Regions from separate parts of the Arthrobacter sp. NPDC058192 genome, predicted to be linked through region 1. Evidence: riboswitches for the same ligand, from Rfam matches in the RefSeq annotation. Region 1 holds a riboswitch; each other region holds the start of a gene.
The links. A riboswitch is a leader RNA that binds a small molecule or an ion and turns the genes downstream of it on or off. The one in region 1 is predicted to bind S-adenosylmethionine.

Region 1 (7,467 bases):
GGCGACGGCGGCCCAGGCCTTCCAGCCCGGCACCCCGGGGCGGGAACGGGCTGGGCGTACGTCGAGGGCCTCCTTCATCTAGCGGTCCTCGACGCTGCAGCCCGGGTGTGGAGCGTCGCTGTGGACCCAGAGGGCCGAGGCTACTTCCCCGGCGAGATCGAAGTCGCGGGGCCCTGCAGGGGAGTCGATCCGCACCACGAGCGGGCCGCCGAAGGGTTTGCGGCCAACCACCACCACGCCGGCGTCGAGCTCGATTTCCTCGGCGGCGAGGTAGCGAAGGATCTCCGGGTTTTCGTCACTGATCCTGGTGATCCTGCCGGTGTGGCCGTCGTCGAGGTCGCTCATGCGGTGCGCTGCCGGCATCACCACGGAGCCGTCCGCGGCCGGGATCGGATCGCCGTGCGGGTCCCGCACCGGGTTCCCCAGCTTCGCGGCCATCCGGTCAATGAAGGCGTCCGAGACGGCATGTTCCAGCAGTTCGGCTTCATCGTGGACCTCGTCCCAGCGGTAGCCGAGCTCCTGGACGAGGAAAGTTTCGATCAGCCGGTGCCGCCGGACCATGGACAACGCGAGGCGGGTGCCGTCGCTGGTCAGGGTGACGGCGCTGTAGGGCTTGTGGTCAACGAGGCCCTGGTCCTTGAGCTTGCGGACCATTTCCGAGACCGAGGAGTTGGCGACGCCCAGGCGCTGGGCCAGCTGCGTGGAGGTGATGGGTTTGTGCTGCCACTCGGTGAAGGAATAGATGACCTTGACGTAGTCCTCGATCGAGGAGGAGGGCGTACTGGTCTTCACAGACCCAAGCCTACCGTCAGCCGCGCCCCGAGAAGGTGAGCCACAGCAGGACCAGGTTCAGGGCCACCACGAGCACCACGCTGATAATCGCGGCAACCCGGAGGACCATGCCGTCGGCAAACCGGCCCATCAGGGATTTCTTGCTGGTCAGGACCACCAGCGGGACGAGGACGAACGGAATGCCGAAGCTCAGGACCACCTGGCTCAGGATCAGTGCCCATGTGGGGTCGAAACCTACCGCCAGCAGCACCACCGCGGGAATCAGCGTGACGACGCGGCGAGCCATGACGGGGATCCGGATCTTGAGCAGTCCCTGCATGATGGTGCCGCCGGCATAGCAGCCCACGGAGGTGGACGCCAGCCCGGACGCGAGGAGCCCGACCGCGAAGACCACGCCGACGATGGGGCCGAGGTTGGCGGAGATGGCCGCGTGCGCGCCCTCAATGGTGTCTGTTCCCTCTTCGCCGCCGAGCGTGGAGGCGGCAAGGAGCAGCATGCCGATGTTCACGACCCCGGCGATGGCCAGCGCGGACACGACGTCGAGGCGGGTGGCCCGGACCAGGCGGGCGACGGCGGACGGCGGGACATGCTCGTGTTCGTTGGGCCGGTGCCGGTCCCGGGACAGCGCGGAGTGGACGTAGATGGCATGCGGCATGACGGTGGCGCCAAGCATGCTGGCGGCCAGCAGGACGGTGTCCGGCCCCTGGAAACCGGGAATGAGGCCGGCCAGGGCTGCCCTCGGATCCGGCGGGCTGATGATCAGCCCGGCGAGGAATCCGATGGTGATGATGCCGAGCAGGAACATGATGATGAATTCGAACGGCCGCTGCTTCTCCCGGGCCTGCACGGCGAGCAGGAGCATCGATACCGCGCCGACAATCAGTGCGCCGAGGGGGAGGGGGAGGCCGAACAGCAGGTTGAGTGCGATTGCCCCGCCCACCACCTCGGCCAGGTCGGTGGCGGCGGCCACGATCTCGGCCTGCAGCCAGAAGGCCCGGCGCCAGAAGGGCTTGAGCCGTTCGCCCAGGATTTCCGGCAGGCTCTTGCCGGTGACGATCCCGAGTTTGGCGGACTGGTACTGCACGAGGACGGCCATGACGTTGGCGACCACGAGCACCCACACGAGCAGGTAGCCGTACTGCGCACCGGCGGTCAGGTTGGCGGCCACGTTTCCGGGGTCCACGTAGGCGATCGAGGCCACGAAGGCGGGCCCCAGCAGCGTGATCAGCGCCCTGCGGGCACCGGGGTGCTTGTACGTGCGGGAACCCTGCGGCGGTTGTTCGTGTCCTTTGACGTCCAGCACTGGCAGCTCCCGTGATTGGCGCGTCCGTCGACGCGATGATCGGCGCCGGCTGGAATAAAGACACCGGCGTCAGAGTTTCGATTGCCTACAAGAATTTGTTAGGCATACCGAAACCATAAGCCCGGGGGCGGCGGTGTGCAATCCTGAGCTGATCGGTTGAGTCATGAGCCGGCCGGCACGGGTCAGTCGGTAAAGCCGCCGGCCGGTCCTCAGGTCCGGAAGGCGCGCCAGGTCTGTGTGAGGTAGGGCAGCCGGAGGAGCTCGCCGGGGGCATGGCCCAGGTGTTCGTGCAGGTACCAATCGAGGTTGGCCATGACCTTGGCCCGGGCGGCTTCGGATGCCGCGAGGTAGTAGCTGCGCGACTTTGTCAGCTCCTGGATGTCGCCCGTGGTGACGGGATCCTCCCACCGGGTCAGGTGGCTCTCCAGGCCGGTGAACTCGGGGCCCACGGGCGGGCGGAAGTGCGGTTTGTGCACGTCCCCGGCGTGCATGATGCGCGAGAGCCGGTGCACCCAGGGCACGGCGGTGTCCAGCTGGTTCCAGACCAGGCCCAGGACGCCGTGCGGGCGCAGGATCCGGGCGATCTCGGTGCTGGCAAGGCCGGGATCGCACCAGTGCCAGGCCTGGGCCACCGTGACCAGATCGAAGGACTCCGGCTCCAGTCCGGTGTCCTCGGCGGTGCCCTCGACGGCGGTCACAACCGGCAGGGTCCCGCGCAGCTGCTCGAGCATGTCGGCGGACGGGTCAACGGCCACCGTGTGCAGTCCGCGTGCCGCCAGCAGGGCGGTGAATTTGCCGGTGCCGGCACCAATGTCCGCGGCGTCGTGCGCTCCGGCGGGGATCAGCCAGTCAGCCGATTCCGCTGGGTAGCCCGGGCGGACCCGTTCGTAGTGCGCGCCGCCGTCCTGGAAGCTTTGTCCGAGCTCCTGGCGCCGCACACTGTGCAATTTGGGGCCGCCGCGTGCCAAGTGCGATCTCCTTCGGGAAGGTCCTGCCGGTTACAGATACCTTTTGAATTTACCGCACTGGCACCTGGCCCGAAGGTTCTGGCTTAGTCCCGCCGTCCTTATTCCACGGTGCAGGGCGCGGCGCCGGCCGTGCCGGGCGTGTTCGGCGCCCAGTGGGGGTAGGTGCGTGTGTCGTTGGCCGGGACCCAGCGGCCGGCGTCCACCACATAGTCCCAGCCGAGGCCGGTTTGGCGCAGTTGCTGCAGGCCAGCCAGCAGCCGTTCGGCATCCTCCAGCCGGGACCCGAGACCGAAGCTGGCGCGCAGCGAGCCGGCCGGCAGGCCGAGCCGCTTGAGCAGGGGGTGGGCACAGAAGCGGCCGTCGCGCAGGCCGATGCCGTGTTCGGCGGACAGGTAGGCGGCCACCAGCCCGGCGTCGTAGCCTTCCACGGAAAAGTTCACGACGCCGATGGTGCTGGTCTGATCCTCGGCGGGGGAGGAATCGGCAAAGATCCGGTGCACGGTCACGCCTTCGATGCGCTCGAGTCCCGCGACCAGGAAGGACCGGATGGCATCCTCATGGGCGTACCACTGCGCCGGGTCCAGTTCCCCGATGACCTGGGTGGCGCGGGCAAGGGCGGCGGCGCCGAGGACGTTGGGCGAGCCGCCCTCGTGCCGGGCCGGCCCGGTGGTCCAGCTGACGGAGTCAAGCCGGGCGTCGCGGACGGCGCCGCCACCGGCAAGGTGGGGGGTGCCGGCGTCGAGCCAGTCGGTCCGCCCCACGAGCACGCCGGCGCCGAACGGGGCGTAAAGCTTGTGCCCCGAGAAGGCGACGTAGTCGACGTCGTCCGCGGCGGTATCGATCCGCCGGTGCGGGGCCAGTTGCGCGGCGTCGACGACGATCCGGGCGCCAAACTCGTGCGCCAGCGCAGCCAGGGCCCGGATCGGCAGGATTTCGCCGGTGACGTTGGAGGCGCCGGTGACGGCCAGCAGGCTCACACCGCCGCGGGCAAGCTCCTCCCGGAGACGGTCGACGGTGGCCGCGAGGGTGGGGGCGGCCACGATGCTGCGGTGCGGGACGTTCTGCCAGGGCAGGAGGTTGGCGTGGTGCTCGATGTCGAGGTAGAGGACTTCGCCGGCGGGCCGGCCGTCCCGCAACGGCAGGCAGCCGGCCAGCAGGTTCAGGGAATCGGTCGTGTTCCGGGTGAAGATGACGGAATCATCCGGCCGGCCGCCGACGAACTCCCGCACAATGTCCCGGGCGTTCTCGTAAACGGAGGTGCTGATCTGGGATGCATAGCCGGCGCCGCGGTGGACGCTCGCGTAATACGGCAGGATTTCGTTCAGGTAGGCCGAGACCACGGAGAGGGCCGGGGCGGAGGCGCCATAGTCGAGGTTGGCGTAGCGGGCGGAGCCGCCGGTGATCAGCGGAGCCTGGATTTCGGCCCCGGTGACGGCGGCCAGCGGGCTGGCGGCCGCGGCAAAGCGTCCGGCAGCCCGCCGGGCCTCGGCGTGGAATTCGGGGGCGGTGGGGAAAACGGCAGTTGTCATGGGACCTCATTCGGACAGGACCCCACCTCGTGGGAATCCGCGCTTGCCGTGCCCGTTCCGGACCGGCCAGGTCGTCACCCGGGGCACCCCACCGCGACTGGAGGGTTGCCGGCCAGCAAACCGGGGTTTAGCGCTGGCACTCGTGACCTGCATCGAGCGTAGGACATCCCCGCGGGCGGGGAAAAGGCGGCCCCGGAATGTGAAGCGCTTTGTTACGCAGCCAGAACGGCCCAGTGGCCGAACAAAAGACGGCGGCAGCCCCGGAAAGGGGACTGCCGCCGTCGAATGTTCGATATGCCCGGAAGTCTGAAGGAGCCTAGAGGAGGTCGTCGAGGCCGGGGTTGAGCCGTTTGAGGACTTCGGAGTGGAGGATGGAGTTGGTGGCCAGGGCGTTGCCGCCGAACGGCCCGTCGACGCCCTCGAGCGAGGTGAAGCGGCCGCCAGCCTCGGTCACGATCGGCACCAGGGCCGCCATGTCGTACAGGTTCAGTTCGGGTTCGCAGGCGATGTCCACGGCTCCCTCGGCCACGAGGCAGTATGACCAGAAGTCACCATAAGCGCGGGTGCGCCACACTTCCTCAGTCAGGCCCACGAACTCATCAAGGTTGCCGCGTTCCTTCCAGCCGCCAAGGCTGGAGTAGGACAGCGAGGCGTCCTCGAGGTTGGACACGTTGGAGACTTTCAGCCGGGTGGCAGCCGCGAGCGAGCGGCCCGTGTAGGCGCCGGCACCCTTGGCCGCCCACCAGCGCTTGCCCAGTGCCGGGGCGCTGACCACACCGACCACCGGTTCGCCCTCATCGACGAGGGCGATCAGGGTGGCCCAGACGGGGACGCCGCGGACAAAGTTCTTGGTCCCGTCGATCGGGTCGATGATCCAGCGGCGGGAACCGTGGCCCGAGCTGCCGAATTCCTCGCCCAGGACCGCATCGCGCGGACGGGACCGGGAGAGCTGGCCGCGGATGGCCTCTTCCGCGGACTTATCGGCGTCTGTGACGGGGGTGAGGTCGGGCTTCGTTTCGATCCGCAGGTCCAGCGCCTTGAAGCGGCTCATGGTCTGGGAATCGACGGAATCTGCCAGTACATGGGCAAGGCGCAGGTCATCGTTGTAACTCGAAGCGGTTTGGCTCATGGTTCCAAACTACCGGCAAAGCGGGCGGCAGGCCGGAAGCCGCGGCGCCGCGAGCCTGCCAGGGAGCCGCGCCGCCTAGGATACGGTGCCGAGTTCCTTGGTTTCCTGCGCTTCCATCCGCGGGTCCGTGCCCAGCAGGCGGCGCAGGGACGCCAGCCGCGCGGCGCCGGAGGGCCCCGCGTGCCCGGCCGCAACCCAGGCGTCGACGCCGCAGTTGACGGCGGTGGAGTCGTGTTTGCAGCCGCGTTCGCAGTCGTCGGTGCCCGGTTCCAGGTCCGGGAAGGAATGGAGGATCCGGTCAGGATCCACATGGGCCAGCCCGAAGGAGCGGATGCCGGGGGTGTCGATGATCCAGCTGCCCGCCGGGGCCGCGCTGACTTTCAGTGCCAGCGCGGAGGAGGACGTGTGGCGGCCGCGGCCGGTCACGGCGTTGACGCCGCCGGTGGCACGTTCGGCCCCGGTCAGCGCGTTGACCATGGTGGATTTTCCGACGCCGGAATGGCCCAGCATGACGGTGACTTTGCCGTCGAGGTGCTCGCGCAACTGGGACACGGCGTCCTTGTCGAGCCGGGCGGAGAGTCCGTCGTCGGAGCGGGCGTCGATGCCGGACGCGGCGGAGTCAGCGGTCTTGGAAATGATGACGGGGAAGTCGAGGTGCCGGTAATTGGACAGCAGCTCGGCGGGATCCTTGACGTCGGCCTTGGTGACGAGGAGCAGCGGCTCGATGCCGGCGTCGTAAGCGGCCACCAGCGCCCGGTCGATGAAACCGGTTCGCGGTTCCGGATTGGCCGCGGCGACCACGACGACGAGCTGGTCGGCGTTGGCCACGACGGCGCGCTCGACCGGGTCGGTGTCGTCGGCGCTGCGGCGCAGCAGCGTCTTGCGGTCCTGGATCCTGACCAGCCGGGCGAGAGTGTCGGGTTCGCCGGTGACGTCCCCGACGAGGGAGACGAAGTCGCCGGCGACCACCGGATTGCGGCGCAGTTCACGGGCCCGGGCCGCGATGATCTTGCGTTCGTCCGGGGTGCCTTCGCCGACGACGGCGGTGTATCGCCCGCGGTCGACCGTGATGATGCGACCGGTCACTGCGTCGTCGTGGCTGGGCCGGTCCTTGGTGCGGGGCCGGGAACCCTTCTTGTTCGGCCGGATCCGGACATCGGACTCGTCCCAGGAATCAGTGCTGCGTGCCACCGGGGGTGTCCTCGTCTGCGCCGGTTCCCTGAGCCAGCATCGTTTCCCAGAGCTGCGGGAAGTCGGGCATGGTCTTGGCGGTGGTGGCGATGTCCTCGACCTCCACCCCGGGCACGGCAAGGCCCAGGATGGCGCCGGCGGTTGCCATGCGGTGGTCGGCGTAGCTGTGTACAACGCCGCCGTGCAGCGTGGCCGGACGGATGATGAGTCCGTCCGCGGTCTCTTCCGCGTCGCCGCCGAGCCGGTTGATTTCGGCGACGAGGGCCGCGAGCCGGTCCGTTTCGTGGCCCCGGAGGTGGGCGATGCCGCTCAGCCGTGAGGGGCCGGTGGCCAGGGCGCAGAGCGCGGCCACGGTGGGGGCGAGTTCGCTGGTCTCATCAAAGTCGCCGCCCTTGATTTCCCGCCCGCCGGTGACGCTCAGGGTGCCGCCGTCCACCTCGACAGTCGCGCCCATGGTGGTGAGGATGCCGCGCCAGAGGTCGCCGACCTGTGTGGTCCCGGCGGGCCAGTTCGGGATCCGCACGGTGCCGCCGGTGGCCAGGGCCGCAGCGAGGA
Region 2 (7,467 bases), on a different contig from region 1:
TGGTCGAGCCAGGGTGGATGACCAGCGTGCGGGCGTCACCCACATTGGCCAGGTGCGAGGCCAGCTGCAGGGCTTCGATGAACTTCTGCCCGGCGGCGCGGCCGCCCTTCACGCCGAAGGAGAAGACCGAGCCGGGGCCCAGCGGCAGGTACTTCTTCGCCCGCTCGAAATGCGGATGGGAGGGCAGGCCGGAGAAGTTCACGTAGGCCACGCGCTCGTCCGCTTCCAGCCATTCAGCCACGGCCTGGGCGTTGCTGAGGTGCTCGTCGAGGCGCTGGGCCAGCGTCTCCACGCCCTGCAGCAGCTGGAACGCCGACTGCGGGGACAGCGCCGGGCCGATGTCGCGCAGCTGCTCACAGCGCAGCTTGGTCAGGAAGCCGTACTCGCCAAAGTTCCCCCACCAGGAGACGTTGCCGTAGGAGGCCACTGGCTCGGTCATCGTGGGGAACTTGCCGTTGCCCCAGTTGAAGCGGCCGCTCTCCACAATGACGCCGCCGAGGGTGGTGCCGTGGCCGCCGAGGAACTTCGTGGCGGAGTGGATCACGATGTCCGCCCCGTGCTCGATCGGCCGCACAAGGTACGGCGTGCTCAGGGTGGCGTCGACGACCAAGGGAATGCCGGCGTCGTGCGCCACCTTGGCGAGCCCTTCCAGGTCCTGGACCTCCGACGACGGGTTGGCCACCACCTCGACGAAGATCGCCTTGGTGTTCTCCTGCACGGCTGCGGCGTAATCCGCCGGGTCCGTGCCGGGAACGAACGTGGTGTCCACGCCGAAGCGGCGCAGGGTGACGTCCAGCTGGGTCACCGTGCCGCCATAGAGCTGGGAGGCGGCCACGATGTGGTCACCGGCCTGGGTCAGTGCGGCAAACGTGATGAACTCTGCGGCCATGCCGGAGGACGTCGCGACGGCGCCGATCCCGCCCTCCAGGGACGCAATGCGCTCCTCGAACGCGGCGACCGTCGGGTTGCCGATCCGGGAGTAGATGTTGCCGTATTTCTGCAGCGCGAAGAGGTTTGCGGCGTCCTGGGTGTCCTTGAACACGAAGGACGTGGTCTGGTAGATCGGCACGGCGCGGGCGCCGTGCTCGGCGTCGGGGGTGCCGCCGGCGTGCAGCGCGCGGGTGCGGAATCCAAAAGTGCGATCGGCCATTACGCAGCCACCTCCACGTTTGCCACCGGGGTCTGGGACAGGTCCAGTTCGACGCCGTTCTTGCGGGCCAGGTCCGCCTCGAGCTCGCGGACGATCGGCAGGATGTCCTGACCGAACGCGGCGACCTCCTCCTGGAAGTGCAGGTAGCCGGTGAGGAACAGGTTCACGCCGATCTTCTTGTACGCCACGATCCGCTCGGCGATCTGCTCAGGCGTGCCGATCAGCTGGGTCTTGAAGCCGTCGTTGTACTGGACCAGGTCCTCGAAGCTTGAGTCGGCCCACATGCCTTTGCCGTCCTTGGTGGACGGTCCGGCTTCCTGCACGGCGGCGCGGAACCCCTCGACGGCGGGCTTGTGCGCCTTCTCGACGATCTCGCGGAGGGTGTCGCGGGCTTCCTTTTCGGAATCGCGGGCGATCACGAAGCCGTTGAGGCCAAACCTCGGGGACGGGAGCCCGGCAGCGCGGCCGCTTTCTCCTGCGGAGGCGACAACGCCTGCGATGTTCTGCTTGAACCCCTCTAGGTCCTTGCCGTTGGAGAAGTACCAGTCGGCCACGCGGCCGGCGGTGGCCTGCGCCGCGGTGGAGTTGCCGCCGAAGAAAATCTCCGGATGGGCCCGGCCGGGCACCTCCACCGGGGCCGGGTTCAGGGTGAAGTCGGTGATGTTGTAGTACTTGCCGGACTGGCTGTATTCCTGCTCGGTCCAAAGCCCGCGGAGGACCTTGATGAATTCCTCGGTACGGACGTAGCGCTCGTCGTGCTCTAGCCATTCGAGACCGAAGTTCTCGAACTCCGCCTTGAGCCAGCCCGAGACGATGTTCACGGCGGCGCGGCCGTTGGAGATGTGGTCCGCGGTGATGATGAACTTCGCCAGCACGCCGGGGTGCCACATGCCGGGGTGGACGGCGGAGATCACCTTGAGGCGCTCGGTGGCGGCCAGCAGGGCCAGGCTGAACGAGGTGGCCTCGTGCTGCTTGTCCGCGCCGTAGGAGGCGGCGTACCGGGTCTGGGTCAGGGCGTATTCGAAGCCGGAGTTTTCGGCGATCCGGGCCAGCGTCTTGTTGTATTCGAAGTCCCAGCCGGTGCGCTGTTCGATGGTGGAAACCACCAGGCCGCCGGAGACGTTGGGAACCCAGTAGGCGAATTTCAGGGGTTCGGAAAGTCGGGCGACGTTGCTGATTTCACTCATGAGTGGTCCTTTGCTTCCGGGGTATTTCGGGTGCGCAGCACATCCTGGATGTCTGCGATGGATGGTTCGTTCTGGAGCGACGTGGTGTCCCCGAGCGTGGTTCCGTCGAACAGCTGGGTCAGCAGCCGGCGCATGATCTTGCCGCTGCGGGTCTTGGGCACATCGGGAACGACGACGACGTCGCGCGGCTTGGCGATCGGCCCGATCGCTTTCGCGACGTGGGCTTTCAATGCGGACGCTATGTCCTCGGTGGTTGCCGAATCCTTCAGCACCACGAACGCGACGATCGCGTGGCCGGTCTTGGGGTCCGCGACCGGGCAGACGCCGGCCTCCACCACGTCCGGGTGGGAGACGAGCGCCGACTCGATCTCGATGGTGGAGAGCAGGTGTCCGGAGACGTTGAGGGTGTCATCGACCCGCCCGAGGATCCAGATGTCGCCGTCGTCGTCGTACTTCGCGCCGTCACCGGCCAGGAACCAGCCCTGTTCGGCGTATTGGCGCCAGTACGAATCGAAGTAGCGGCGCGGGTTCCCCCAGACCGTCCGGGCGATCGCCGGGCCGGGGGAGTCCACCACGATGAAACCCTGAACGCCCGGCGCAACCGTATTGCCGGCGTCGTCCACAATGCGTGTGCTGACGCCGGGCAGCGGGCGGGCCGCGCAGCCGGGCTTGAACGCGGCGTCCGTCGGTGCGGGGGAGAGGATGGTGGCGCCGGTTTCGGACTGCCACCAGGTGTCCACGACCGGGGCGGTGCCGGCGCCGATGTTGGCCCGGAACCAGCGCCAGGCCTCGGGGTTGATGGCCTCGCCCACCGTGCCGAGCAACCGGATGGAGGAGAGGTTGTACGTCTCCGGGACGCCGGCCGGGAACCAGCCCATGAGGGAACGGACCAGGGTGGGCGCGGTGTAGTACTGCGTGACCCCGTAGCGTTCGATGATCTCGAAGTGCCGGCCCGGGTGTGGGGTGTTGGGTGTGCCCTCGAAGATGACCTGCGTGGCGCCGTTGGAGAGCGGGCCGTAGAGCTCGTAGGTGTGCGCGGTGACCCAGGCGAGGTCGGCCGTGCACCAGTGCACGTCCTGGTCCCGCAGCGCGGGGTCGGGGTTGCTGAACAGGTGCTCGAAGCTCCAGGACGCCTGCGTGAGGTAGCCGCCGGAGGTGTGAACGAGGCCCTTGGGCTTGCCGGTGGTGCCGGAGGTGTACATGATGAACAGCGGCGTCTCGGCGTCGAACGCTTCGGCTTCGTGGACGTCGGAGGCGGTCCCGACTGCGTCGTGCCACCACACGTCGCGGCCCGCGGTCATCGGGACGGTCCCGAGCTCATCCGTCGGGGTGGTCCGGTTGACCACCAGGACGTGCTCGATCGCGTTGTCGCCGGAGACGGCGGCATCCGCGTTGTCCTTGACCGGCACGGCGGTGCCACGGCGGAACTGTCCATCAGTGGTAACCAGGAGCTTGGCGCCGGTGTCCTCCACCCGGAACCTCAAAGCCTCGGCGGAGAAGCCGCCGAAGACCAGGGAATGGATGGCGCCGATGCGGGCCACGGCAAGCGTAATGATCACGGTTTCGGGGATGACCGGGAGGTAGATGACCACACGGTCGCCCTTGGTGATGCCCAGGTCCAGGAGGGCGTTGGCGGCCTTGGACACCTCGCGCTGGAGTTCGGCGTAGGTCACGGCACGGCGGTCACCGGGCTCGCCCTCGAAGTGCAGGGCCACCTTGTCTCCGCGCCCCGCCGCTACATGGCGGTCGACGCAGTTGTAGGCGACATTGAGCCTGCCGCCTTCGAACCAGGTGATCTGCGGGCCGGTGCCGGCCTCGATGTCGGCCGGGACGCGGCGGTGTGCGGTGTGCCAGGGCTTGCCGCCGTCTGTGGGACCGGCCGGCAGGTCCGCCCAGTCAAGACGGAGGGCCTGGGTTTCCCAGAACGCAATCGACTCAGCCTGGAGGGTCCCTGCAGTGGCTGCGCCGCTGTGCCGGGGGGTGGTGCCGCGGTGACGCGCCGGTCCGTCAATGGGGACGCCGTGCACTGCGCCGTCCGTGGGCTCGGTCAGGGACCATCCCGAAGAGCCGCGAGAGGAGCCGGGCGCGTCACGCAGCCCTGCTTCGTTCGCCGTCGCGTCCGAAGGGGTTTGGAGGGTTGCCTCGCCTGGAGTACGGGCAAGGGTGGGCAGGGCGGAAGAAATCTCAGGGGTCATTGCAGCACTCCATCGGTCCTGGCAGTAGCACCTCGTGTTCGCGTGTTCTCCACGGGAACCGTTCAGCGGGAATGGTCGTCCCACGTCACCGGGGTTGCTGCGGCTTCATCGATCCAGGTCTCTCGGCCGCTCGGGATGGTCAGTATCAACTAGAGCCGAGTTGCACGATTCCGCCAAATCGGCGTCTTCGGGGCTGTAATATTCGTTCATCGAGGCCGCTGGTGCGGTGTTTCATTCATTTGTTCGGCCCTGCGTCCGAATCGCTGCAGGCGTAGGCTGAAGGCATGACTCACGTTAACGATCCGGCAGTCATTGACCGCCTCATGCGAACCAAAGGCGTGTGGGCGGTGGTCGGTCTCACCACCAATGAGTGGCGTTCAGCCTATGACGTTTCCCTCTACGTCCGGGACCGGATGGGAATGGAGATTATCCCGGTCAACCTGCCCGGCGACGATGTCCACGGCGAGAAGGGCTACCGCTCACTGGCGGAGATCCCAGACCAGAAACACCCGATCGACGTCGTTGACTGTTTCGTCAACTCGCACAAGGTCGGGGCCGTCATAGACCAAGCCATCGCAGTTGGTGCCAAAGCGGTCTGGCTGCAGCTGGGCGTGTTCGATGACGCCGCGGTGGAGCGCGCCAAAGCCGCGGGACTGGACGTGGTGGTGAACGCGTGCCCGGCCCGCGAAGGGTGGCACATCGGCATCTAGCTGCCCCCAATAGCGTGAGGGAAAAGTCGGTTACAAAATGTGACCGGCTTTTTCCGTTTCCGTCATGTGCCGTGTGAGATGGGGTGGTAACCATCCCGAGCGGCCGAGAGATCTGGCTCAGTGACGCCGCAGCAACCCCCTCCTTGAGGAAGGTGCTACCGCCAGGACCGATGGAGAACCTCTGTGTTCCGTAGGCTCATCGGCTTCGCCTAGCGGAGCCGGGGCCCAAGGCTCAGGGCTTTCCTCGGGCGAGCCCGAAGGAATTCATGAACACGCAGGCAGCGGCGCGACCCCAAGCAGGTGATGACCTGTGATTGAGATCCAGAACGTCACCACGACCTTTGACTCGGCGGGCGGCCGCTTCACGGCCGTTGACGATGTCAGCCTGCACATCAAGCGGGGCACCATCCAGGGCATCATCGGGTTCTCCGGTGCCGGAAAGTCCACGCTGCTGCGAAACATCAACCTCCTGGAGCGTCCGACATCCGGACGGGTCCTTGTGGACGGGGTTGACCTGGTGACCCTCTCCGACGCCGAGCTCCGGACCAAGCGGCACGACATCGGCATGATTTTCCAGCACTTCAACCTGCTCAACAACCTCACAGCCCAAGAAAATGTGGAGCTGTCCCTGAAGTTCGCCGGCGTGGGCAAGGCAGAACGCCGCCGCCGCGCCGCCGAAACCTTGGCCATTGTGGACCTCGCCGACAAAGCGTCCACGTATCCGACCAAGCTCTCGGGCGGCCAGAAGCAGCGCGTGGCGATCGCCCGTGCCTTGGCCACCGGGCCCAAGGTGCTGCTCTGCGACGAGCCGACGTCGGCAGTTGACCCCCGCACGACGTCGTCGGTCCTGCAGTACCTCGCCGACGTCAACGCCGAATTCGGCATCACCATTGTGGTGGTCACCCACGAGATGAACGTCATCAAGGCGATCGCCGACAACGTCGCTGTGATGGAAGACGGCCGGGTGGTGGAGCGGTTTGATCTCACCGAACTCCAGCGCCCCGACTTCCACCCGGCAACGTCGATCGGCCGCTACTTGATCTCCGATGAGATCCAGCTGGACCGCTCCGGAAGGGACGCCGCCCACACCACAGTCGCTTCGGAGGACCTGATCAATGTTTGACCGCATACTGGAAGTCCTGCCCGAAATCGGCGTCGCCATGGGGCAGACCCTCACCATGCTCCTGGTGGCCATTCCGCTGGCCGTACTCCTCGGCACACCCCTGGGTGTCCTGCTGTACACGATCGGTCCCAACGGGCTCAAGCACAAGCCAAAGCTGCACCGAGTCCTGGACGGACTGGTCAACCTGCTCCGCTCGTTCCCGTTCCTGATCCTGCTGATCGCCATCATTCCCGTCACCAGGTTCATCGTCGGCACCACCATCGGCACGGCCGCCGTCATTGTTCCGCTGAGCATCAATGCCATCCCGTACTTTGCCCGGTTCGTGGAGCAGAACCTCAGCCAGCTCGGCGGCGGAGTGGTTGAGGCGGCCCGGTCCATGGGAGCCAGCCGGTCCCAGATCGTGCGCGACGTCCTGATTGTGGAGGCCAAGCCAGGCATCGTCAGTTCCATCACCATCATGACCGTCAGCTTTATCTCGTACTCGGCGATGGCCGGCCTGGTGGGCGGCGGCGGCATCGGAGACTTCGCGATCCGGTACGGCTACTACCGCTACGAAACGCCGCTCATGATTACGGCGATTGTCCTGATGATCCTGCTGGTCACCCTCGTTCAGCTGGGCGGCTCCTACATCGCCCGGCGCCTGGATAAGCGGCTCTGACCAAAGGCTCTACTTGCGGCGGTGACAAGCGGCTCTCACGAGGGCCCCTGACCGGCTGCGACCTTCCCCCCTCCCAGCACACAGCGGAAAGCACCCCATGACTTCAAACGCCAGTACCCGCTTCGACGGACCCCGCCCCCGCCTGCTGATCAGCGCCTTCGTGATGAACACCACCAGCCACATCATGGGCGGGCAGTGGCGGCGCCCGGAAGCACAGCAGCACCGGTTCAACGAACTCAAGCTCTGGACCGACCTGGCCCGCCAGCTCGAAGACGCCAAGTTCGACGCGATCTTCTTCGCCGACGTCGCGGGTCTCTACGGCGATTACGACGGCGGGTGGGCATCGCTGCTGAAAAAGGGCCTGCAGGTGCCGTCCAACGACCCGCTCATTCTGCTGTCCGCCCTTGCCACCGGAACCCGGGACATCGGCCTCGCCGCGACGTC
Region 3 (7,467 bases), on a different contig from region 1:
CAGCACGAACGGCGCCTTGTACAGGTAGATCCGCACGCCGGCCTCGAGCAGGGCCTGGTAGTACGACTGCTGGGCGTGGTGGACGAGGAACTGGTCACCCTTCTCCGAGACGAAGAGTTCCACCTCGACGCCGCGCTGCGCCGCCGTCGTCACCGCATAAAGGAGCGAGTCATCCGGGACGAAGTAGGGGCTGCAAAGCGAGATCTTGTGCTGCGCCGAATAGATGAGGGTGTTGAAGAGCCGCAGGTTGTTCTCGGTGATGAACCCGGGGCCGCTGGGCACCACCTGTGCCGTGACGTTGCCGGGATGGGACTCCGGCTGGTGTTCCAGCTGATCCTCGATGGATTCGTCGGTTTCGCTCAGCCAGTCGGTCGCGAAGACGACGTTCAGCGTGGTGACAATCGGCCCGCGCAGGCAGGCCATGAGCTCCACCCATTCGCGGCCCACCTTGCGGTGCCTGGGGTTGTTGTAGGAGGGCTCGATCAGGTTCTGGGATCCGGTGAAGGCGATTTCGCCGTCGACCACCATGATCTTGCGGTGGTTGCGAAGATCCGGCCGGCGCCACTGGCCGTGCACCGGGCTCAGCGGCAGCATGGGCCGCCAGCGGATCTTGCTGGCATTGAGCCGGTCCTTCAGGCGGCGGTAGCCCTTGATGCGGAGCGTGCCGAGGTGGTCAAAGAGCACACGGACCTCGACGCCGCGCTCCGCGGCCTCCTCGAGGGCGGTCAGCAGGTCGTCCGTGACGTGGTCCGAACTCATGATGTAAAACTCGGCGTTGACAAACCATTTGGCGCCACGGACGGCCTCGGTCATCGCCTTGATGGAATCAGGGTAGCCCGGCAGCAGCTCCACGCTGTTGCCGTCCACCATCGGCAGCGATCCCAGCGTCTTGTTCAGTTCGGAGGCGGAGGCCACCCATTCAGGTCCGTCGTAGCGGCTTTCGACTGAATGCAGTTCCGACGTCCCTGCCCGGATCCGGGTGTTGACGGCCTCCTGCTGGGCGCGCCGGCGTCGGGACAGCCGGAAATTGCCGAACAGCAGGAACAACAGAAGACCCAGAGTGGGCACAATGAAAATGCACAGCAGCCAAGCCATTGCGGTGGTGGGCCGCCGGTTTCCGGGGATGATGCCCAACACAAGCACCCGGATGGCGAAGTCGACCAGGGTCAGGATCAGAACCGCCCAGGACGGTAAAGTCTCCGCCAGCGGAAATTGCCACAGCACAGGCGAACCCCTCACGCTACAGGCCCGCGGAAGAGTTCCGGAACGGGCAACCAGCAAATCCTATCCCGGGACCGCCGGGACTAAGCTGGTGCCATGACCTCTCCCGCCCCTGTCCCTGCGCCCGCAACCGTGCTGGTCTTCCTGGACCCGGCGTTCGACGGCGGCCGCGTTGCCGACGCGTCGAAGCCGCAGCTGTTGGCCACGGACCTGGGCGCCACCCGCGGCGACGGCGTCTTTGAATCGTTGCTGGCCGTGGGCGGCCGGCCCCGCAAGATCCAGGCGCACCTGACCCGACTGGCCGGCTCGGCCCGCCTGCTGGAGCTGGACATCCCCGCGGAGGATGTCTGGCGGCGCGCGGTGGACACCGCCATCGCCGAATACCGGCGCCAGGCTCCCGCCGCGGCCGCCACTGGCGGCCCGGCAGGGGACGAGGTCGTGGTGAAGCTGATTGTCACCCGCGGGCCGGAGGGCGCGGCCTCCCCCACCTGCTGGGTGCAGGCGTCCGCGCCGGGGGCGGCTGGCCGGCGGCAGCGCGAAACCGGGCTGGACGTCATCCTCTTGGACCGCGGCTACGACAGCGAGGTCGGCGAGCGCGCCCCCTGGCTGCTCCTCGGCGCCAAGACCCTCTCCTACGCCGTCAACATGGCAGCGTTGCGCTACGCCCACCACCATGGCGCGGACGACGTCATCTTCACCTCGGCGGACGGCCGTGTCCTGGAGGGACCGACGTCGACCGTTCTGCTGGCCCATCTGGAAACCGAGGACGACGGCGCCGGCGGCGAACGCACCGTCCGGCGGCTCATCACGCCCCGGCTGGACAGCGGAATCCTGCCGGGGACCTCGCAGGGCGCCCTGTTCACCGCCGCGAAGGCTGCCGGCTGGGAGCTGGGCTACGGCCCGCTGGAGCCGAAGGACCTGCTGGACGCCGACGCCGTCTGGCTGATCTCAAGCATCCGGCTTCTGGCGCCCGTGAACCACATCGACGGCCAGGAAATCGGCACCCCGGAACTGCGGCGCCAGCTCACGTCCGAACTCAACGCCCTGTTCGCCACGATCGAATAGCACCGCCCGGAGACAAACCCCCAACCAGCAGCGTTGGGGTTCTGCTCACCCGAGGGCAGCCGCGGGAACGGCCGGGCACCGCCGGAAGGATGCCGGGTTGAACGACGGGAGCAGGAACGTTGCCAGCACAGCGTCGAGCAGTTCCGGCGCCCACTTGCTGTTCTCCCCCAGTGTGGCGCAGACGCCCAGCACCACTGGGGTGCCGTCGGCGCGGCGGCGGATCTGGACCTGGACCGGGCCCGTGAGCCCCAGCGTGCGGACAGCGGCCAGGCCGAGCTTCCGCACGTCCCCTGCCTCGCCCGCCGGCACCCGGCGGCTGACCGCGTCGCCGCCCACCCGTCCAAACGGGGTTTTTGTCTTCTCAAGGACCACCGCCACCGGCGCCATGGCGTTGCGGGCTGGGGTGCCGAACACCAGGACCACGAAATCGGCGCCCGGGATGAACTCCTGGACCAGCTGCCCGGCCGGCATGAGGTGCCATTTAACGGAGCTGGTACCGGCCAGCAGATGGACGGCGCGCGCGCCTTTGAAGACCCTCGGTTTGACGACAACCGGGCCGTTAAGGGCCGCCAAGGATGCCGGCGCGGCGGCGAGGTCGCCCGGAACCCCGAACCGGGGAACGGCAATGCCGGCTGCCTGCAGTGCCCAAACCGTGAACAGATGGTCGTTGGCGAGGGCCACGGCGGCAGGGTCCCCCACGATGATCCGCACGTCCTGGCCGAATCCGGCGCGCGCCGCGGCCAGGACCGGAAGTTCCACGCTGAGCGTCGGGATAATGACGTTGATGGATTCCCGGTCCACCAAGCGGCGCAGGTCCAGGATCATGTCAGGATCAGTGGTCGGCAGGAGCCTGACGGTGGCTTTTGCCGGGGCGCCGGAAGCCTGGCGGGTATCGCCGCGCGCGTCAGAGCCGAAGTGCGGGACGCCACGGGCGGCGAGCTGGGCGCCGACAGCCTGTCCGGCGGCGCCTGCAATGCCGGTTACCAGTATGCGCGGGCCCACTGTTGCTCCATTCCGTCGTCACCTGCCGGGCCGCGGCTGCGGCTCCGGCAGTTCCGAGCCACCGATTTCAGAAAATTTTGGGGAGGGACCGTCCGATTCACAGACAACCCGCTTCGTTGCGAGCGCCCCACCGGCTGACACGCCGGCCGGTCCCTTTAGTAAAGTGCGCAATCTGCGTTCGAACACGAGTGGCCGGTACCCGAAAGGGAGCCCGGCACTACTCGCTGCGGACGCCGTGCGCCCTGCCGCCCGCATGCCACCGGTAGCGGCCGCTCCGGTCCTGCTGCTGCGCTTGTTCCGCCTCGTTGAGGCTGACGCTGGCACCCGGTTACGCAACATGACGACGGCGGCGGTGACGGCCGGCGTCGTAAGTGTTACGTTTTTGGGGAGTAATGAGAACCGGCGCCAAGCCCTGACTGGCCGGTCGGCAACCCTCCTCTTCGCGGCGGGGTGCCTCAGGTGAATACTCGGCATATCGACCATTCGAGCTGCAAGCGTGAAAGAGGAGATCCGTCGTGCCCGACACATCCACAACGGCTGGACCTGTGACAGCAGCCGCCCCCGGCGCAGCACCCGCCGGCGGGGAAAGGCTCGCCTACCGCCTGTTCACGGGCGCCGATGACCGCGCCTTCTGCGAGCGCGTGTCGGCCGCCCTGGCCGAGGGGTACGTCCTGCACGGAAGCCCCTCCGCCACCTTCAACGGCAGCACGGTGATCGTGGCCCAGGCGCTGGTGCTGCCCGCCGCGATCGCGAGCGCGGACGCCGCCGTGGCCAACGCCGTGGATGAACTCGACTCGGACGACTTTGCTGACGAGTTCGGCGCGGTTGAAGCCTTCGAGGGCCACGCATGAGCTACGCCGGCGACCTCAGCCCGCAGGAGGCGTGGGCCAAGCTGGGGACCGGAGCCATCCTGGTGGACGTCCGGACCGAGGGCGAATGGGCCCACATCGGCGTCCCGGACACTACAACCGCAGGAGAAAGGCGGAACGATCCGCTCTTCATCCAGTGGAACCTCGCCGGCGGCCTGCCCAACCCGCACTTCGTGGACCAGCTACGGCAGCAGGCCCCGGAGGACACCGCCGTCGAGCTGGTCTTCCTGTGCCGCTCCGGCGCCCGGTCGGTCGCCGCAGCGACCGCGGCGACCGCCGCCGGCTACACCTCGTACAACGTTCTTGAGGGTTTCGAAGGCACGACTGACCGCTTTGGCGAACGCACCGTCAACGGCTGGAAGAACCGCGGCCTGCCCACCAACCTGGGAAAGATTTAAGTGACCTTCAACCCCGACGCCGCAGGCTGGGCCGCCGAAACCCAGGCCGTCCGCGGCGGCCTTGACCGCACCGGCTTCCAGGAGACCACCGAACCGATCTTCCTCACCTCCGGATTCGTCTACGAGTCCGCGGCCGCCGCCGAGCGCGCCTTCACGGGCGAGGACGAGCGCTTCGTCTACTCCCGCTACGGCAACCCGTCCGTCGCGACCTTCCAAGAGCGGCTCCGGCTGCTCGAGGGAACCGAGGCGTGCTTTGCGACGGCGTCCGGAATGTCCGCCGTGTTCACCGCCCTCGGCGCGCTGCTGGGGGCCGGGGACCGGGTGGTGGCCGCCCGGTCGCTGTTCGGTTCGTGCTTTGTGATCCTCAACGAGATCCTGCCGCGCTGGGGTGTGGAGACGGTCTTCGTGGACGGCCCGGACCTTGACCAGTGGGCGGCTGCGCTGTCCGAACCGACGACGGCAGTCTTCTTCGAGTCGCCGTCGAACCCGATGCAGGAAATCGTGGACATCGCCGCGGTGAGCCGGCTGGCGCATGCGGCGGGCGCCACCGTGGTGGTGGACAACGTCTTCGCCACCCCGCTCCTGCAGCGGTGCGGGGACCTCGGCGCGGACGTGATCGTCTACTCCGGCACCAAGCACATCGACGGCCAGGGACGCGTGCTCGGCGGCGCGATCCTGGGCACCAGGGAATTCATCGACGGCCCCGTCAAGCAGCTCATGCGGCATACCGGGCCGGCGCTCTCGGCCTTCAACGCCTGGGTCCTGGCCAAGGGCCTGGAGACCATGGCCCTGCGCGTCAACCACTCCTCCGCCTCAGCCCTCCGGCTGGCCGAATGGCTCGAGGCACAGCCGGCAGTCAACGCGGTGTTGTACCCGCTGCTGAAGTCCCACCCGCAGTACGACCTCGCGGTGAAGCAGATGAAGTCCGGCGGCACGGTCCTCACGCTGGAGCTCTCGCCCTCCCCCGGCCGCACCGCCAAGGAGGCCGCCTTCGCGCTCCTGGATGCGCTGCGGATCATCGACATCTCGAACAACCTCGGCGATTCGAAGTCGCTCATCACGCACCCGGCCACCACCACGCACCGTGCCATGGGCCCGGAAGGCCGCGCCGCGATCGGGCTCAGCGACGGCGTGGTGCGGCTTTCTGTGGGCCTGGAGGACGTCGAGGACCTGATCGGCGACCTCGGCCAGGCACTCAAGCAGGTCTAGGCTCGGCTTGCCGGTCCGCAGTTCCGCGGGCGCTCAGGCCCAGACCCGCTTGAGCGCCCGCCAGGCGTCCTCGTCGAGCATGCTGGACGGCGTGACGGCGACGGCGGTTGCCCCGCCGGAGACGGCCGCCTCCAGCCCGGCCGCCAGGTCGGCGGCCGGGATGCGCCCATCCGCGGCCCACATCCCGACCGAGATGACGAACTTGCCGGACCGCCTCGCCATGGCCCTCGCCAGCTCTTCGGAGTAGGCGGGAGCGGCGTCGTTGATACCGAAGTAGTCCCACAAGACCACCCGGTCCGCCGCCGCGGCGAGCAGCCCGTAGTCGTGGCCGCTCTCGGTCCGGTCCCCCGCAGGATCGTGCCACGGCGCCCGGACGTCCATGTCCAGCGTGGCACCGTTGGCGTGCGCGGCGGCCGCCGCCTTGGCCACGATGCTTGCCACTGATTTGGACCGCCACGCCCCGAGGCTGGGGTGTTCAACGTCGATGTCCCCGTTCGCGAGCCGCGGCCAGTCCGTTCGGCCGCTGGCCAGCAGGTAGGAATCGCGGTCATCGCCGCCGAACGTGTTGTTCTCGAACATGAGCTCGGTCAAGGCCACGGCGTCCGGCTGGTACCGCCTCGTCACCTCGGCCACGAAGTCCACGAGCCGTTCCCCGACGGGTCCGGCTGTGAGGGCGGTCACGCTGGCGAACTCCCCGGATCGGGTGCCGTCGGCGTTGATGCCGGCCAGGCCGGGGTTGGTGCTGATCCAGGCTGGGACCAGCAGGTCGACGGTCAGTGTGATCCTGCGCTTTTTTCCATCGCCGCCGGTCCCCAGTGCCTTGATGGCTTCGGCGACGTGGTCGCGGCCCGGGACAGCCTCAAGATCGGGGTGGGCGTCCCAGCGGAACGCCGTCCAGTCGAGCCGCCCGACGCTGATGGTGACGCTGTTGGCGTTCACCTCATCGAGCCGTTTGGCCAGGTCCGGCAGCGTCGAGGCGGCATCGACCACGGTTTCGTAGCCGACGCCGACTGTGCGCTCAGCGGCCGGCGCCGTCGGTTCCCGCGGGCCGCCGGTCCCTGTGGCAGCCAGTGCCAGCACCGACACGAGCGCCAGGGCGGGGAAGGCGACCGCCCGGCGCCTCAAACGCTGGCCTCCGCGCGCACCGCCGGGGCGGCGACGCTGACCACGCCGGTCCGGGTCAGCTTGTTCCAGTGCGCCTCCTTGCGGCGGAGTTCCAGCACCAGAGCGGCCACCATGGTCAGGGCCGTGAATACCGAATAGAGCGGGATGAGCGGAAGCGCCCAGGCGTGCCGCAAGTCCTTCCAGGCCCCGTTCATGGCCAGGGCAAAGACCGTCAGCAGCACTGTCAGGAACAGCCCCACCCACCCCAGGACCGCCCAGACGTCGGCGCCGAGCGGGCTGCGGTCCAGCGCCACCAGGAAGGCCAGGTCCAGGAGCACCCCGATCTGGAGCACCGGGAGGATAACCATGGTGATGGTGTTGAACAGCAGGTAGGCGCCGAACAGGCCGTGCCGGGGATTTCCGATCATGCCCTTGTGGACGCCCATGGTCTGCAGAAGCCCGCGGGCCCAGCGGACGCGCTGGCGCCAGAGCGCACGGATGGTGGACGGCGACTCGGCGTAGACCAGCGCCTTAGGAGCAAAGACCACCCGGTAGCCGGCCTTGTGCACGCGCCATGTGAGTTCCAGGTCCTCGCCCAC
Region 4 (7,467 bases), on a different contig from region 1:
CAAAGCACGCGGGAATACTTCGACCTCACCTACCAGCTGCTGGACATCGTCTTTGCCCTGGTCCCCGTGGCGCTCGTGATCTACTTCCTCACCGAGCACTGGCCCGCGGGAGAGCGTGGCACCTCGGCGTTCCGAAGGATCGGTTTCGACTTCGCCCGGCCCGGCAAGGACCTCCTGCAGGGCCTGGGGCTCGCCGCGGCCATCGGGATCCCGTCCCTGGGACTCTACGCCGCCGGCCGGGCGCTGGGCATCACGACGTCGATCATCCCGAGCGCACTGGACGCGTACTGGTGGACAGTGCCGGTGCTCGTCCTGTCCGCGATCCGGCACGCGGTGGTGGAGGAAGTGATTGTGGTGGCCTACCTGCTGGACCGGCTCGGGAAGCTGGGCTGGAGCATGCCCGCGGCCATCGCCGCCAGCGCCGTGCTCCGCGGCAGCTATCACCTCTACCAGGGGTTCGGGCCGTTCATCGGCAACGCCGTGATGGGCGTGGTCTTCGCCCTCGTCTACACCCGGACCAAGCGGATCATGCCGCTCGTGATCGCCCACGCCATCCTGGATACCGTGGCGTTCGTGGGATTCAGCCTGTTCGGCAGGGCGGTCGGCCTGGGCTGACGGGCGGGCCGGCCGCCGGGACGGCCGTTAAAAGGAATTCGGCCGCCATCTTGCGGGTGACAACGTTGGCACCTGCAAGATGGCGGCCGAAGCTTGTGGCAGCCGGAGCTTTAGATCGTGACGGCCCCGGTGGTGGTCTCAAACGTGACGGAGAGGATTCCGGGCGTGCCGTGCGGTGCGATCCAGTGCACGGCCACGTCGTCCAGCGGCTTCTCCACGGGTTCGCCCAGCCATTCCGTCACGCGCTCTGCCGAGCCGGCAATGGTCAGCGCTGACATTTTGACCTCGCTGGCGTAGGCGTTGGAGGGGTGAAGCTCCGGGTCGCCCTCCCACTTGAGCATGTAGGGCACCTGGGGGTCGGCGATGAGCCCCAGGATCCCGATCTGCTTCCAGACCAGTTCGCGGCCGTCGGGGAACTTCCGGTTGCCATTGACGGCCAAGCGGCCGAGTCGGTCCTCGAACGGGGCAAGGTCGTCAACTTCGACGCACCAGCCCATCCAGCCGCCGCCAGCCTCCGAGCGGGCCCGGACTGCCTGGCCGAAGGGCGCCTTGTCCGACGCCGGGTGGTTCAGGACCTCGACGACTTCCAGGTACTTGTGTCCGGCGAGCGGGATAATCATGTTGCGGGTCCCGAAACGGGGGTGGACTCCACCCTTCACGGCTTCGACGCCGAGGGCAGATGCAATACGTTCAGTGGTGGCTGCCAAGCCATCGTGTTCACAGGCGTAAGAGACGTGATCCATGCGCATGACCTCATCTTGGCATTTTGTGATGGACCTCTCAGCTTAGGGTGACCTTCCCAACGTGGGATGTCCTCCCGGTGATGTCGGCCAAGTCAGCATAGGCCGCGCCAGTCCGGGGATTGCCGGCCGGCATCCCGGGTGCAGACAGCCGTTGGGTGCCTGGAAAAGCCGTCATCTTCATCTTTGTCACAAAGCTATCCAGCGGTCTTCGGCCGTTCCTACACTGATAGCCAAGGTCATGAGTGCCAGCGCACAGCCCCGGCTTGCTGGCCGGCAACCCTCGTATCGCGGTGGGGTGCCCCGGGTGAAGACCCGGCCTTCCGGCGTCCGCCGGAGGGCAAGCGCGGCGCCTGCGCCGGTCCGGGCCGACGGCCCCGTCCGGTGCTGTGCCCAGTTCCTCGAGGAGCATCAATGTCGACTGCCTGGTCCTTTGAAACCCGCCAGATCCACGCCGGCCAGGAGGCGGACCCCGCCACCGGCGCGCGGTCCCTCCCGATCTACCAGACGACGTCGTTCGTCTTCCCCAGCGCCGAAAGCGCCGCGAACCGCTTCGCGCTCGCCGAAATCGCCCCCATCTACACCCGGATCGGCAACCCCACCCAGGACGCTGTGGAACAGCGCGTGGCCAGTCTGGAAGGCGGGCTCGCGGCCCTGCTGCTCAGCTCCGGCCAGGCCGCCGAGACCTTCGCGATCCTCAACATCGCCGAAGCCGGGGACCACGTGGTGGCCAGCCCGAGCCTCTACGGCGGAACCTACAACCTGCTGGCCCACACCCTGAAGAAGTTCGGCATCTCCGTGACGTTCGTGGCGGACCCCGACAACCTGGACCAGTGGCGGGACGCCGTCCAGCCGAACACCAAGCTGTTCTTCGGCGAAGTGGTCTCCAACCCCCGGCAGGACGTGCTGGACATCGAAGGCGTCTCCAAGGTGGCGCACGAGGCCGGCGTGCCGCTGATCGTCGACAACACCCTCTCCACCCCCTACCTCATCCGCCCGATCGAGTGGGGCGCGGACATCGTCGTCCATTCCGCCACCAAGTACCTCGGCGGCCACGGCGCCGCGATCGCCGGTGTGATCGTCGATTCCGGCAACTTCGACTTCGGCAAGGACCCTGGCCGGTTCCCCGGCTTCAACACCCCGGACCCCACGTACAACGGCCTGGTCTACGCGCGCGACCTCGGCAAGGACGGTGCACTGGGCGCCAACCTCTCCTACATTCTCAAGGCCCGGGTCCAGCTCCTGCGCGACCTCGGCTCGGCCGTGTCCCCGTTCAACGCCTTCCTCATCGCCCAGGGCATCGAAACGCTGAGCCTGCGGGTCGAACGCCACGTGGCCAATGCCACCAAGGTTGCGCAGTGGCTGGAGGAACGGGACGACGTCGAATCGGTCGCCTACGCCGGGCTGCCGTCCAGCCCCTGGTACGAGCGCGGACGCAAGTACGGGCCGCTGGGGACCGGCGCCGTCGTCGGGTTCAATATCGCCGGCGGGGCCGAGGCAGGCAAGCGGTTTGTCGATGCCCTTGAACTGCACTCGCACGTCGCGAACATCGGCGACGTCCGCTCCCTGGTGATCCACCCTGCGTCGACCACCCACAGCCAGCTCTCCGCCGAGCAGCAGGCCGTGGCCGGTGTGACCCCGGGGCTGGTGCGGCTCTCGGTCGGCCTGGAGCACATTGACGACATCCTCGCTGACCTCGACGCAGGATTCCGGGCTGCCAAGGGCGCGTAGCCAACCGCCGTGCTGTCATACGGAAGTCACAATCTTCGTCATTTCCGCACCCGGTTTCGTACACTCGTACAAGGTCATGAGTGCCAGCGACAGCCCCGGCTTGCTGGCCGGCAACCCTCCTTTTGCGGCGGGGTGCCCCGGGTGAAGACCTGGCCTGCCGGTCTGCTGACGGCGGGCAAGCGCGAAGATAGGTCCTCAGATGACGATTGCCCTCAACCGCAGCGGTGAACCCCAGACCATACCGTCCCGCAACGGTGCCGCCGGCCGCACGGAGGCCCCGCAGGGCACGGCCTTCCGGGCGCCGGACGGGATCGTCCAGTACGTGCGGATCGGTGATCTGCAGCTCGAATCCGGCGTCACCCTGCCGGACGCGGTCCTGGCCTTCGAGACGTGGGGGACCCTGAACGCCGACGCCTCCAATGCCGTCCTGATTGAACATGCGCTGACGGGCGACACCCACGTCACCCGCGGTGCCAGCGAGGAACCCGGCTGGTGGGAACAGCTGGCAGGTCCCGGCGCCCCCGTGGACACCGACAAGTATTTCGTCGTGTCGATCAACATCCTGGGCGGCTGCTCGGGTTCCACGGGCCCCTCCTCGCCCGCCCCCGACGGCCGGCCGTGGGGATCGAGGTTCCCCCTCGTCACGCTGCGGGACACCACCGCGGCTGAGGCGCGGGCGGCTGACGCCCTGGGCATCGACTGCTGGTTTGCCGTGCTCGGCGGCTCGCTGGGCGGTGCCCGCGCCCTGGAGTGGGCGGTCACGTACCCCGAACGGGTCCGGCGCTGCGCCGTGATTTCCGTCGGCGCGAGCAGCACCGCCGAACAGATTGCCTTCGCGCAGGCCCAGACCCTGGCCATCCGCCAGGACCCCCACTACAACGGAGGGGACTACTACGGCGGTCCGGAGCCCGAGGCCGGACTCGCGCTCGCCCGCCGCATCGCACACATCACCTACCGCTCCGCGGCAGAGCTCGATGGCCGGTTCGGCCGGAACGCCCAGGGGTCCGAGGCACCGCTGGCTGCCGGACCACTGGGCGGCCGCGGCCGTTATCAGGTGGAAAGCTACCTGGATCACCAGGGCAGCAAACTCGCCCGGCGTTTCGATGCCAACAGCTACATCGCCATTACCGAAGCGCTCATGAGCCACGACGTCTGCCGCGGGCGTGGAAGCCTGCAGGAGTCCCTGGCGGGGGCCACCGCCGAGTTCCTGGTGGCGGCCGTTGACTCGGACCGCCTGTACTTTCCCGCCCAGTCCCGGGCGCTCGCCGAGGCGCTTCCCGGCTGCCCGGATCTGCACATGATCGAGGCGCCGATCGGCCACGACGGCTTCCTGACCGAAATCGGCCAGCTCAGCGGCCAGCTGCGGGAATGCTTCTTCGGCTAGGCAGCAGTGCGGCACGTGTGCATTTTTGCAGACGCGCTCTGCGCTAATGGCCGTTGAGACTCCGCGCGGCAACGACCATACTCGTGGGTAATGGCGCCGTGTGCCACACATCACACGCGTGCTGAGCCCAATGGTCCACAGGGTGTCGACGACGACACCGAAGGAGTCACGATGAGTACGGAAAACGCCGCCGCAAGGGGCGAAGAAACGGTCGACGTTAAAGCGTCCGGCCTGAAGAAGGTAGTGGCCGCCTCAATGGCCGGGACCGTGGTGGAGTGGTATGAGTTTTTCCTCTACGCCTCCGCCGCCACCCTTGTCTTTGGCAAGATGTTCTTCCCGAATACGGGGTCGGAACTTGACGGCATCATTGCCGCATTCGTCACCTACGCGGTGGGCTTCGTTGCCCGCCCCATCGGCGGCATCGTCTTCGGGCACTTCGGCGACAAGTTCGGCCGGAAGCAGCTGCTGCAGCTGAGCATCATCCTGGTCGGCGTTGCCACTTTCGCGATGGGCTGCCTCCCGACCTTCCAGCAGATCGGCTACTGGGCCCCGGCCGCGCTGGTCTTCCTGCGCTTCGTGCAGGGCTTCGCCGTCGGCGGTGAATGGGGCGGCGCCGTCCTCCTTGTCGCCGAGCACAGCCCGAACAAGTCCCGCGGCTTCTGGGCCAGCTGGCCGCAGTCCGCTGTCCCGATGGGCAACCTGCTCGCCACCGCGGTGCTGTTCATCCTGTCCTCGGTGCTGTCGTCGGCGGACTTCCTGAGCTGGGGCTGGCGCGTGGCGTTCTGGCTCTCCGCGGTGATCGTGATCATCGGTTACTACATCCGCACCAAGGTCCAGGACGCGCCGATCTTCCTCGAAGCCCGCAAGGAAGTTGTCGTGGAGAACAAGGGCTACGGCGTCGCCGAGGTCTTCCGCCGCTACCCGCGCGGCGTCTTCACCGCCATGGGCCTGCGCTTCGCCGAGAACATCCTCTACTACCTGGTTGTGACCTTCTCCATCACCTACCTGAAGGTCGTCGTCCAGACCGACACCACCCGCATCCTGCTGCTCCTGCTGGTGGCACACCTCGTCCACTTCTGCGTGGTCCCGCTCGTGGGCCGGCTCTCGGACTCCCTGGGCCGCAAGCCTGTCTACATGGCCGGCGCTGTCCTCGGCGCGACGTGGGGCTTTTTCGCCTTCCCGATGATGGACACCAAGAACGACCTCACCATCCTCGCCGCAATCACCATCGGCCTGCTGTTCCACGCGCTGATGTACGCCGGCCAGCCGGCGATCATGGCGGAAATGTTCCCGACCCGGATGCGGTACTCGGGCGTCTCCCTGGGCTACCAGGTGACCTCGATCGTGGCCGGCTCGCTGGCGCCGATCATCGCGACGGCGCTGTTGAGCCAGTACAAGTCCTCCGTGCCGGTGGCCATCTACCTGCTCATCGCCTGCGCCATCACTGCCGTGGCCGTGTTCTTCCTGAAGGAAACCCGCGGCATCTCGCTCCGCGACGTCGACGCCGCCGACGCCAGGGGCACCGCCGAACTGCTCGCCAGCAACAAGAAGTGACCAGCCGGTAGTCACCCTGAGTCAGGCCCCGAACAGCCCCCGCCCGCACCGCCGGACGGGGGCTGTTCCGCGTCCGCACGCGGCTTAGGTTGCGCAGACAGGGTGCCTATCCCGCCAGGACGTCCTGCCGTTCCTCGATCTCCGTGCGGATCGCGCGGAGTACCGCCTGTACCGGCGCGGAGCGCAGCGACTCAGCGCGGGCCACTGCCCAGATCGGGAGCTGGCGCTGGAAATCGTCCGGCAGGACGGCAACGAAACCGGGCTTCCCGGCAACCATGAAATTGGGCAGCAACCCGATCCCGGCACCGCGGCGGACGGCCTCGAGCTGGGCGAAGATACTCGTGGCCTGGAAGCTGGACCGCGGCACGGGCAGCCGGGTGGAGCGATGCCCGAGTTCTGCCACCTGCAGGGCCGACTCCACGTAGGTCACAAAGCCGTGCTGCCGGACGTCGTCGAGCGTTGCCGGAAGCCCGCGCTCCCGGGCATACTCCGGGCTTGCGTACAGCCTCAGGAAGTAATTGCTGAGGAAGATGGCCTCCGCGTGGGCGACCTCCAGGTTGCCGACCACCACCTCAAGGTCCACCCCGGAGCGGTTCTGGCTGGCCTTGCGGGTGGCGCTGAGCAGCTCCACGTTGAGCAGGGGGCTCTCGCGCTGGAGCCGCACCAGGGCCGGCGCGAGGAACTCGGCACCAAACCCGTCCGGTGTGCTGATCCGGACCAGGCCGGAGAGCGCATCGCCGTTCCGGGCAATGGTGCCCGAGAGGGCGCCCAGGGTCCCCTCGATGACCTCTGCCGCTGCCACCGCCTGGCTGCCGAGCTCGGTGAGCTCCCAGCCGTGCGGGCTCCTCTCCAGGGTCCGGCCGCCCAGCTGTTTGTCCAGGGCGAGGATCCGGCGGGAAATGGTCGTGTGTGTGGTCCCCAGCGTCTCCGCCACCGCATTGAACCGGCCCAGCCTCGCCACGGTCAGCAGGATCAGCAGGTCATCCGGGCTTGGAAGCCGCCGCAGGTCCACTGGAACTCCTCCGCCCCGCCATGTGCATCTGTGCACATGGCGTCTTTAGTTTTTTGCCTTGATTGCACTGTACCAGTGTGTGATCGTAGTCACGGAAGCCGGCCGCGGGGCCGGCACATGCGCAAACGAAGCAAAGGAGCTTAAGCCATGGCAGTAATCGCCTGGATCGGACTGGGGAACATGGGCGGATCCATGTCGGTCAACCTCGCAGGGGCCGGACATGAGGTCCGCGGCTTTGACCTCAGCCCGGAGGCTGTCGCCGCCGCCGCGGCCGGGGGCGTCAAGCCCGCAGGCAGCATCGCCGAGGCCGTGGCCGGCGCGGACGTCGTCTTCACCATGCTGCCCAAGGGCGAGCACGCCCGCACCGTGTACCTCGGCGAGGACGGCGTCCTGGCCCACGCCGACACCCGGACGCTGCTGGTGGATTCCTC

Region 2: it holds a riboswitch for S-adenosylmethionine, as region 1 does, so the genes downstream of both, ACFVVK_RS18635 (methionine ABC transporter ATP-binding protein) here and ACFVVK_RS04570 (aminotransferase class V-fold PLP-dependent enzyme) in region 1, are expected to answer to the same signal.
Region 3: it holds a riboswitch for S-adenosylmethionine, as region 1 does, so the genes downstream of both, ACFVVK_RS01845 (DUF1737 domain-containing protein) here and ACFVVK_RS04570 (aminotransferase class V-fold PLP-dependent enzyme) in region 1, are expected to answer to the same signal.
Region 4: it holds a riboswitch for S-adenosylmethionine, as region 1 does, so the genes downstream of both, ACFVVK_RS16655 (bifunctional o-acetylhomoserine/o-acetylserine sulfhydrylase) here and ACFVVK_RS04570 (aminotransferase class V-fold PLP-dependent enzyme) in region 1, are expected to answer to the same signal.

The regions. Positions count from the first base shown of each region.
Region 1 covers NZ_JBHVVJ010000003.1:185,947-193,413, forward strand. Annotated here, with positions in the region: gene ACFVVK_RS04550 (fluoride efflux transporter FluC) at 1-78, opposite strand, end outside; gene ACFVVK_RS04555 (metal-dependent transcriptional regulator) at 79-792, opposite strand; gene ACFVVK_RS04560 (Nramp family divalent metal transporter) at 809-2,095, opposite strand; gene ACFVVK_RS04565 (class I SAM-dependent methyltransferase) at 2,305-3,063, opposite strand; gene ACFVVK_RS04570 (aminotransferase class V-fold PLP-dependent enzyme) at 3,162-4,592, opposite strand; SAM riboswitch class IV at 4,627-4,740, opposite strand; gene hisN (histidinol-phosphatase) at 4,909-5,721, opposite strand; gene ACFVVK_RS04580 (ribosome small subunit-dependent GTPase A) at 5,797-6,912, opposite strand; gene aroA (3-phosphoshikimate 1-carboxyvinyltransferase) at 6,896-7,467, opposite strand, start outside.
Region 2 covers NZ_JBHVVJ010000021.1:21,863-29,329, forward strand. Annotated here, with positions in the region: gene ACFVVK_RS18615 (O-acetylhomoserine aminocarboxypropyltransferase/cysteine synthase family protein) at 1-1,150, opposite strand, end outside; gene sfnG (dimethylsulfone monooxygenase SfnG) at 1,150-2,337, opposite strand; gene acs (acetate--CoA ligase) at 2,334-4,532, opposite strand; gene ACFVVK_RS18630 (CoA-binding protein) at 4,817-5,242, shown strand; SAM riboswitch class I at 5,330-5,419, shown strand; gene ACFVVK_RS18635 (methionine ABC transporter ATP-binding protein) at 5,553-6,365, shown strand; gene ACFVVK_RS18640 (methionine ABC transporter permease) at 6,358-7,023, shown strand; gene ACFVVK_RS18645 (NtaA/DmoA family FMN-dependent monooxygenase) at 7,121-7,467, shown strand, end outside.
Region 3 covers NZ_JBHVVJ010000001.1:384,811-392,277, forward strand. Annotated here, with positions in the region: gene cls (cardiolipin synthase) at 1-1,224, opposite strand, end outside; gene ACFVVK_RS01835 (aminodeoxychorismate lyase) at 1,318-2,286, shown strand; gene ACFVVK_RS01840 (hypothetical protein) at 2,332-3,288, opposite strand; SAM riboswitch class IV at 3,677-3,791, shown strand; gene ACFVVK_RS01845 (DUF1737 domain-containing protein) at 3,834-4,139, shown strand; gene ACFVVK_RS01850 (rhodanese-like domain-containing protein) at 4,136-4,555, shown strand; gene ACFVVK_RS01855 (O-succinylhomoserine sulfhydrylase) at 4,556-5,764, shown strand; gene ACFVVK_RS01860 (hypothetical protein) at 5,798-6,889, opposite strand; gene ACFVVK_RS01865 (glycosyltransferase) at 6,886-7,467, opposite strand, start outside.
Region 4 covers NZ_JBHVVJ010000017.1:54,231-61,697, forward strand. Annotated here, with positions in the region: gene ACFVVK_RS16645 (CPBP family intramembrane glutamic endopeptidase) at 1-615, shown strand, start outside; gene ACFVVK_RS16650 (VOC family protein) at 726-1,364, opposite strand; SAM riboswitch class IV at 1,593-1,708, shown strand; gene ACFVVK_RS16655 (bifunctional o-acetylhomoserine/o-acetylserine sulfhydrylase) at 1,770-3,086, shown strand; SAM riboswitch class IV at 3,159-3,274, shown strand; gene ACFVVK_RS16660 (homoserine O-acetyltransferase) at 3,286-4,470, shown strand; gene ACFVVK_RS16665 (MFS transporter) at 4,642-6,024, shown strand; gene ACFVVK_RS16670 (LysR family transcriptional regulator) at 6,131-7,030, opposite strand; gene mmsB (3-hydroxyisobutyrate dehydrogenase) at 7,184-7,467, shown strand, end outside.